One region of the Rahnella sp. ATs2 genome, then DNA from elsewhere that is predicted to be linked to it. Evidence: predicted binding sites of a transcription regulator. Region 1 holds the regulator's gene; the other holds the start of a gene.
What was found. Region 1 encodes CRP, which controls carbon source genes, mostly activating them, when cyclic AMP is high. Its sites were predicted from a motif close to ATGTGANNNNNNTCACAT; they were not measured.

Region 2: ACJY2G_RS18655 (CidA/LrgA family protein) is a predicted target of CRP. The motif match lies at 2,784-2,801, and genes of this name have one in related genera.

What each region holds. Positions count from the first base shown of each region.
Region 1 covers NZ_JBLYPL010000013.1:17,274-21,707, forward strand. The annotation lists gene ACJY2G_RS15230 (MFS transporter) at 1-542, opposite strand, end outside; gene ACJY2G_RS15235 (LysR substrate-binding domain-containing protein) at 736-1,647, shown strand; gene ACJY2G_RS15240 (OsmC family protein) at 1,649-2,056, opposite strand; gene crp (cAMP-activated global transcriptional regulator CRP) at 2,419-3,051, shown strand; gene ACJY2G_RS15250 (YccS/YhfK family putative transporter) at 3,113-4,434, shown strand, end outside.
Region 2 covers NZ_JBLYPL010000018.1:34,922-39,355, reverse strand. The annotation lists gene flgK (flagellar hook-associated protein FlgK) at 1-350, shown strand, start outside; gene flgL (flagellar hook-associated protein FlgL) at 378-1,340, shown strand; gene ACJY2G_RS18660 (CidB/LrgB family autolysis modulator) at 1,648-2,343, opposite strand; gene ACJY2G_RS18655 (CidA/LrgA family protein) at 2,336-2,740, opposite strand; gene ACJY2G_RS18650 (ABC transporter substrate-binding protein) at 3,113-4,434, shown strand, end outside.

The DNA.
Region 1 (4,434 bases):
AAAATCACAATCGCTACGGCGATGGCAAAAGCCAGCAATCCGAGAATGGAGAACGATCCGCGCCAGCCAAGATGATCCAGGCTGTAAACCGCAATCAGCGGTCCGGCAGTCATCGCCAGTCCGGCGGAAGACAGCAAAATCGACTGCGCAAAGGTTCGCTTCTCAACTGCGAAATTAGACACTACGGCTTTGGCGCAGGACGCAGGATAGCCGGAATGGCCGACGCCGGAGAGAAACCGGAACGTGACCAGTAATCCCAGGCTGAGGCCCAGCGTTCCGAAACACAGCGCGAAGCCGCCCAGCAAGAACAGCGACATGCCGAGCACTTTTTTGTAGCCGAACCGGTCATTCAGCCAGCCCGCAGGGATCTGAAACAGCGAATAGGCCAGGAAGAAAATGCCGGTGATATACCCCAGCTGTTCAGGTTGCAGATTAAATTCGCGCTCGATGGGCAGCAGCGCAAAGCCCATCACTGTTTTATCGATATACACCACGGCATAACCGACAAATAGCAGGAAGATCATCAGGGAACGACTTTTCATAGCGGATATCCCTTTTTGTTATCACCACGTCAGATTTTCTCACTGCCGGATGAATCGTAAAATGCGACATGCATCACGTAATCAACTGAATAACAACATATTATTTTTCGCGATCCTGACGCTATCAGCTTTACAGCGTGACCATAAGATGCAATTTTTGGGCGGGTGATGCTTTTTACTGATAGGGATCGTGATGCGCTATTTGCCGAAATTGCAGCAACTGAAGGTATTCCAGCAGGTTATCCGCAGCGGCAGTATTCGCGGCGCGGCGCGGGCGTTGAATCAGTCACAACCGGCGGTCAGCAGAACATTGCGTGAACTGGAACAAACGCTCGATACGCAGCTGATCGTGCGTGGCAATCAGGGGATGACGCTGACCGAAACGGGGCGGGCATTTGCACAGCGTATGCAATTTATCCTCGAAGAGCTTGAGCGCGCCGCCGATGAAATTCGCCAGATCGAACAATATTCGCAGGGCTCCGTCGCCATTGGATTTTCATCGCTGCTGGCGCTGACGGTTTTTCCCGGACTGGCAGGAGAATTTAAGACGCAGTTTCCGCAGTCCAAACTGCTGATCAAAGAAGGGCAACTTTCCACGTTATTACCTGCACTGCGCGAAGGGAAACTGGATTTCGCGGTCGGTACCGCCGGGCCGGGATTTCCGCTGGAAGATCTGGTACGTGAGCCACTGTTCAGCGCACCTTTCTGCGTTATCGCCCGGCGTGGACATCCGCTGGCAGGCTCCACAACTCTGGAGGAATTACAGGATGCGCGCTGGCTGTTGCCCGAAACGGATATGGGGTATTACCAGCAAATCAGGGTATCGATGGGAGGATTTCATCAGCCGGCAGCGGAAATGCCGGTGCATACAGATTCGGTGGTGTGCGGGCTAAATATGGTGTTGCAGTCTGATTATCTGACCATTGTGGCGCGGGCGATGAAAGCGCCGTTCGGATTGCAGGACAGGCTGAGTGTGCTCAATATCGATACCCTGCCGCAGGCGGAATATTGCGTGCTTTACTCGCAAAAATCGCCGCTGACGTTTGCCGCGCGGCGATTTTTGGATTTATTGCGCAGCCAGTGCCACGCGTATGACTGGTCGTAACTTATTCGACGCTGATCACTTCAAAGCTGTGCGTGATGGTCGCCGCTTTGCCGAGCATCAGGGACACAGAGCAGTACTTTTCCGCAGACAGGCTAACGGCACGTTCGACAATCTTATCGGTGAGATCTTTACCGGTGACGATAAAATGCAGATTGATGTGCGTGAACAGGCGCGGCGCTTCTTCGCGGCGTTGTGAGGTCAGCTTGACTTCACAATCACGCACGTCATTACGGCCTTTTTGCAAAATAGACACCACATCAATCGCGCTGCAACCGCCTGCGGACATCAGCAGCATTTCCATCGGGCTGGGTGCTTTATCGCCCGCATTACCATCCATAGAAATCTGGTGGCCTGACGCTGACTCGCCTAAAAACGTCAGCCCTTCTACCCATTTTACGCGTGCGTGCATGAACTATTCTCCCGGTGAATAAACTCGTCGAATTCCGCTCCCAGAGTACCCTTTCACCTAAAATCTGGCAACGTAACCCGATCGCCATCATGCTGAAGCGAGACAACAGAAGACAGCATTGCAAACCTGTGCTACAAACAAAGCCGAAACATACTTTCCAGTGAATTGCGGTGACGGTTTTCGCGGTTTAAGAACAGAACCCACGGTGATAACGGCAATAATCAGGCTGTTTCACTCCGACACCCGCTTGCAGCATTTCTGGGGAGTTATATGCTGAAAGGGCGCTTTTTTTATGAAGTGCCGTACAGGGAACTCTGAGCCCTGTGATTTTGGGCAGCGATAACAACAGAGGATAATAGCAAATGGTTCTCGGCAAGCCACAAACAGACCCGACTCTTGAATGGTTCCTGTCTCACTGTCATATACATAAGTATCCTTCTAAAAGTACGCTGATTCACCAGGGTGAAAAAGCCGAAACGCTTTACTACATCGTGAAAGGGTCAGTTGCTGTCCTTATCAAGGATGAAGAAGGCAAAGAAATGATACTGTCCTACCTTAACCAAGGTGACTTCATCGGCGAGCTGGGACTCTTCGAAGAAGGTCAGGAACGTAGTGCGTGGGTTCGTGCAAAAACTGCCTGTGAAGTGGCTGAAATTTCTTATAAAAAATTCCGCCAGCTGATTCAGGTTAACCCGGATATTCTGATGCGTCTTTCCGCGCAGATGGCAAACCGTCTGCAAGTGACGTCAGAGAAAGTCGGCAACCTGGCCTTCCTCGACGTAACAGGGCGTATCGCTCAAACTCTCCTTAATCTGGCTAAACAGCCTGATGCGATGACCCATCCGGACGGGATGCAAATCAAGATCACCCGTCAGGAAATCGGCCAAATCGTCGGTTGTTCACGTGAAACAGTCGGACGTATTCTCAAAATGCTTGAAGATCAAAGTCTGATCTCGGCACACGGTAAAACGATTGTCGTTTACGGCACACGTTAATCCCTTAAAAATCGGCGCGGCAGAATACTGTCGCGCCTTTTTTATGGGCTAAGCTTTATCCATGACGCTATGGCGAAGACTGTTTTACCATCCGGAAGTTAACTACGCGCTGCGCCAGACGCTGGTGTTGTGCCTGCCCGTTGGTATCTGCTGGTTGTTCGGCAATCTGCAAATGGGGCTGCTGTTCTCTCTTTGTCCTGCCTGCTGCAACGTCGCGGGCCTCGATACTCCGCATAAACGCTTTTTCAAACGCCTGATAATTGGCGGAACGCTCTTTGCCGTGAGCAGCATTCTGTTGCAAGTGATGCTGGAAAGCTGGCACATTCCCCTGCCGCTCATCATGTTGTCGCTGGCATTACTGCTTGGCGTGACCGGCGAAATCAGCCCGTTGCATGCGCGGCTGTTGCCCGGCGCGCTGGTGGCGACCATCTTTACACTGAGTATGGTCGGCGTTCGCCCGATATGGCAGGCGCCGGTGCTTTTCGCCGCCGGTACGGCCTGGTACGGATTATTTAACTGGGCGTGGTTTCGCATATCGGAAGAACAGCCGATGCGCGAAACGCTCAGCCAGCTCTATCTGCAACTCGCGGATTACTTCGAAGCTAAATACAGCCTGCTGACGCAACACACCGATCCTGAAACCGCGTTACCCCCGTTGCTGACGCGCCAGCAGCAGGTCATCGACCTGATTGCCCTGCTCTATCAGCAACTGCACATGCTGCCGCAACACGGCCATCATCATCACCATAAAAGACTGTTTCAGCGTTTTCAGGTCGCGCTTGATTTGCAGGAGCACATCACGGTGAGCCTGCATCAGCCGGAAGAAGTGCAGAAGCTGGTGGAAGAAAGCCACGCCGAAGCGGTTATCCGCCGTAATGCGCAGGTGATTTCCGCCCGTCTGCGGGTCATCGCCGACGACATTCTTTATCACCGTTTATCCGCGCGGTTTACGATGGCCAACGAGCTGGCCGCGCTGGAGAAAATCGCCGCGCGCAATCCTGAGAACCCGGTCGGCCAGTTTTGCTACTACCACTTCAGCCGCATTGCACGCCTGCTGCGGACACAGCGCCCGTTGTACAAACGTGACCTGATGAACACTCAGCCGCGTTTACCCTTCTGGCCTGCGCTGAAAAGCTATCTTTCCTTCAAATCTGTCGCCCTGCGCAATGCCGCCCGTCTGGGGATCATTCTGGCGATTGGCAGCAGCCTGGGGCTGTTCTTTAATCTGCCCAAGCCCTACTGGATTTTGCTGACCATCATGCTGGTCAGCCAGAACGGTTATAACGCCACGCGCGTGCGTATCCAGCACCGTGCGCTGGGCACGCTGGCCGGATTGCTGATTGCCGCCGGATTGCTGAAGCTGGAATTACCCGAAGGCATCAC
Region 2 (4,434 bases), on a different contig from region 1:
CACTGATTGCCGCTGCCAGCGCAGCCGACAGCGGTGTGAGTGATAACACCAACGCGCAAAAATTACTGAACTTGCAGACCGCCAAACTGGTGGAAGGCAAGTCTACGCTGTCCGGTGCTTACGCCAGCCTGGTGAGTAACGTCGGGAACCAGGTGGCGACACTGACCACCACCAGCACCGCGCAAAGCAATATCGTGACGCAGCTGACGACGCAACAGCAGTCTATTTCCGGGGTTAACCTCGATGAGGAATACGGCGATCTGCAACGTTATCAGCAATATTATCTGGCTAACGCGCAGGTGGTGCAGACCGCATCCACCATATTCGACGCCATTATAAATCTCCGCTGATCCCAGAACTGATAAGGAACTGATGCCATGCGCCTTAGTACCAATATAATTTACCAACAAAACATGGATGCGGTGCTGGATGGGCAGAACCGTTTCCAGGCGACCGGTTTACAGCTGTCTACCGGCTCGAAAGTCAGTAAGCCTTCTGACGATCCGCTGGCGGCTTCACAGGCCGTGCTGGTGCGTCAGGCGCAGTCTGAAAACAGCCAGTTCTCTGTTGCGCGTACTTTTGCTAACCAAAGCATGAGTCAGGAAGAATCGATTCTGTCGAGCGTGACGTCCACCATTCAGGATGCGCAGACGCTGATCGTGCAGGCCGGTGATGGCTCGCTGAGTGACGATGACCGTTCTTCTCTGGCCACCAAGCTGGAAAGTCTGAAATCGCAGTTAGTGAATATGGCGAACAGTACCGACGGTAACGGGCGCTATATTTTCGCCGGTTACAAAAGTGATACCGCGCCTTACACACAGGATCCGACCACCGGTGCGGTGACGTATTCCGGCGGCGATACGGCGATCACCCAGCAGGTTGATGCCAGCCGTACCATGACCATCAACCATACGGGTAATCAGATTTTCAACTCCCTGACCGGTGATGCGAAGAAAGAGCCAGACGGCACGACCGGCGAATCCGATATCTTCAAGACGATCGACGGCGCACTGACCGCACTGAAAACGCCTTCAGCGGATTACACCTCGGATACTGAATATTCCGACGCGATCGATAAAGCCAACCGTGGCCTGAGCAACTCCCTCAACAACGTGTTGTCCGTGCGTTCCGAGCTCGGTACACAAATGAGTGAGCTCGACAGCCTCGATACGCTCGGTGATAACCGCGACGTGACCAACTCCACCAAGCTCAGCAATCTGGTTGATACCGAGTGGACCTCAGCGATTTCCACCTACACGCTGCAACAGGTTGCCCTTCAGGCGTCGTACAAGACCTACAGCTCCATGCAAGGTATGTCGCTGTTCCAGATGAACTCGTAATCCCTCCGGCGCGCCAGCACCGTGCGCCCGTTTTATCCTCTTCATAATCTGCTGCCAGTCCGCAAAATGCGGGCCGGCAGGCATTTTTCTGACTGTACTTAAACCGGGTACTTTCAGCTTTGTATGTCGTCTTTCTAAGGTTTGGCGACATACATCTTTTTCCTCGTCCTGCTTCGAATCGTCTCAGCGTTGGCTGCGTCTGCTCCCCCGAATCACTGACTTATTGTCAGCTCATCGGGACTCACAGACTTGCCGCCTTGATCCAATCCGAACTATTTTGAGGGGCGTAGAGTGAGGTGATTATTCGTTAATGACCAAACATGGCGAGTAATACGGGGAACAGGAACGGGGCGAGGAGGGAGGTGATGATCCCGCAGATGACCAGCGCCAGGGAGCTGAAGGCGCCTTCCTGATAATCCATTTCTGCGCAACGGGCGGTGCCGAGGGCGTGTGAGGCGGTGCCCATTGCCAGTCCGCGTGACGCTTTGGTGGTGATTTTTAATATGTTCAGGATCGTATGACCAAATACGGCGCCAAGGATCCCGACGAAAATCACACAGACCGCGCTGATGGCCGGAATGCCGTTAATGGACTGTGCCGTCGCCATCGCAATCGGTGTGGTGACGGATTTCGGTAACACCGAGGCAGCAATCTGTGGTGTTGCCCCCATCCATAATGCAATGGCGGTGCCGGTGGTCATCGCCACGACGCTGCCGATAAAGCAGATGCTGATGATGGATTTCCAGCGGGCGCGGATCTGATGCAGCTGTTCGTACAGCGGAAACGCCAGTGCCACTACAGCCGGTTGCAGCAAATCATTGAGAATTTTACTGCCGGCGAAATAGCGGGCGTAAGGAATATGGGTCACCAGCAGTAACGGGATAATCACCACCATCGACATCAGTAAGGGATTCAGCAGCGGCATTTTAAGTTTGATAGCCAGTTTGCGGGTGGCGAAAAAGACCAGCAGGGTCAGCGGCAGCGACCACAAAATATCAATCATTTTCTTTCTCCGCTTTGTCTGTCACCACGCCGCGTTCACCGTGGATATAGTGGGAACAATACGCGACAACCAGTAACACGATAATCGTACTGACCAGACACGACACCACCAGCGGGCCGAACTGCGTGCGCAGCTGCTCGTAATAGTTCATCACACCGACGCCGATGGGCACAAACAGCAGCGCCATATAGCGGATCAGAATGTTGCAGCCGGGTTTGACCCATTTAAACGGCAGAATTTGTGTGGAAAGCAGAGCGAATAAGATCAGCATACCGATAATGCTGCCCGGAATCGTCAGCGGCAGAAGAGATGAAATGGCATTCCCGGCGAATAAACACAGATAAATCAGAATAAATGCCCGGATATATTGGAATGCCAGAGAAGTTGCAGTGCTCATGGTGTTTCACCCAGTTGAATGATGCATTCATCATACAATTAAGATGTGATCTGCGCCACATAACTCAGTATGAAATTTAGGAATGAAGTGTATGCCAAAACCGCAGGGTTTGGCTGCTGAAATTACTCAGATCCCTCGTATAATCAGGCGCTGATGGCCCCTGTATCAGGGGCAGCTGCTTTGCCTGAACTCGTCCCCGTTTGTACAGTAACAATGCCCCGCCAGAGCCCGTCCTGCGGCTTTAATAACCAATCAGATAACGTTATTCAAAATTAGCATAACGATAGTATTTATCAGACTTTCTGGCACCCATAAGAAACTTTACACTCAACAAAACTTTAGCAATTTCGCTACTTTGGAGAGTCTGACCTGATGAAAGCTTTATTACCGTCCGTCCTGTTTACGGCTATTGCGGCTACTTTCGCGGTTCAGGCCGCCACACCGCCGGACACGCTGGTCATCGCCCAGTCCATTGATGACACTTCCAGCTTTGACCCGGCGCAGGGCTTTGAGCTGACCACGGTTCAGGCTTTCAACAACATTTATCAGCGTCTGGTACAGTCAGATCCTAATAACCCGATTGATCTGAAACCCACGCTGGCGAGTTCCTGGGAAGCGGGCAAAGATAACCGCAGCCTGACGTTTACCCTGTCGCCGAAAGCCGTGTTTGCCAGCGGTAATCCGCTGACCGCCGATGACGTGATTTTCTCGCTGTCGCGCGTGGTGAAACTTAATCTCGAACCTTCTTTCATTCTGACTCAGCTGGGCTGGACTGATAAAAACGTCGATACCTTCCTGACGAAGGTGGATGATCAGCATGTGAAAGTCAGCTGGACTGCTGATGTCAGCCCGTCTTTCGTGCTGAGCCTGCTGTCTGCGCCGGTATCCTCGATTGTCGACAGCAAACTGGTGAAAGCTAACGCGACGGCTGACGACCTCGGTCATCAGTGGCTGAGCAACCATTCTGCCGGTTCCGGTCCGTATCAGATCCGTAACTATATTCCGCATGAAGTGGTGATCCTCTCCGCCAACCCGACGTCTCCTGAAGGCGCGCCGAAGCTGAAAACTATCCTGATTAAAAACGTACCGGATCCGGCTGCTCGCCGTCTGCTGATTGAGCAGGGCGATGCGGATATGGCACGTAACCTCGGTTCGGATCAGATGGCGGCGCTCGAAGGCAAAAAAGGCGTAAAACCGCTGGCCGTGCCATATGCGTCACTGTACTTCATGCAGTTCAACGCCAAAGCGTCTCCGGCGCTGGGCAATCCGGCCTTCTGGGAAGCGGCGCGTTACCTGTTCGACTACAACCACATCGCGCATGACCTGATGAAAAACCAGTTCCAGGTGCATCAGGCCTTCCTGCCGGAAGGTTATCTGGGGGCGCTGAACGATACGCCATACACTTACGATCCGGCCAAAGCCAAAGCGATTCTGGCGAAAGCCGGGCTGACAAATGTCAGCTTCACACTGTCTACCGCCAACCAGCCGCCGTATCTGGACATCGCTCAGGCGCTACAGGCCAGCTTCGCGCAGGGCGGCGTGACCGTTAAACTCGATCCGGGTTTAAGCTCGCAGATTTCCACTAAAGTGAAAGCGCATGAATACGACGCTTATATGTCTTCATGGGGCCCGGACTATTTTGACCCGAACACCAATGCTTCCGCGTTTGCTTTCAATCCGGAAGATGGCAGCAA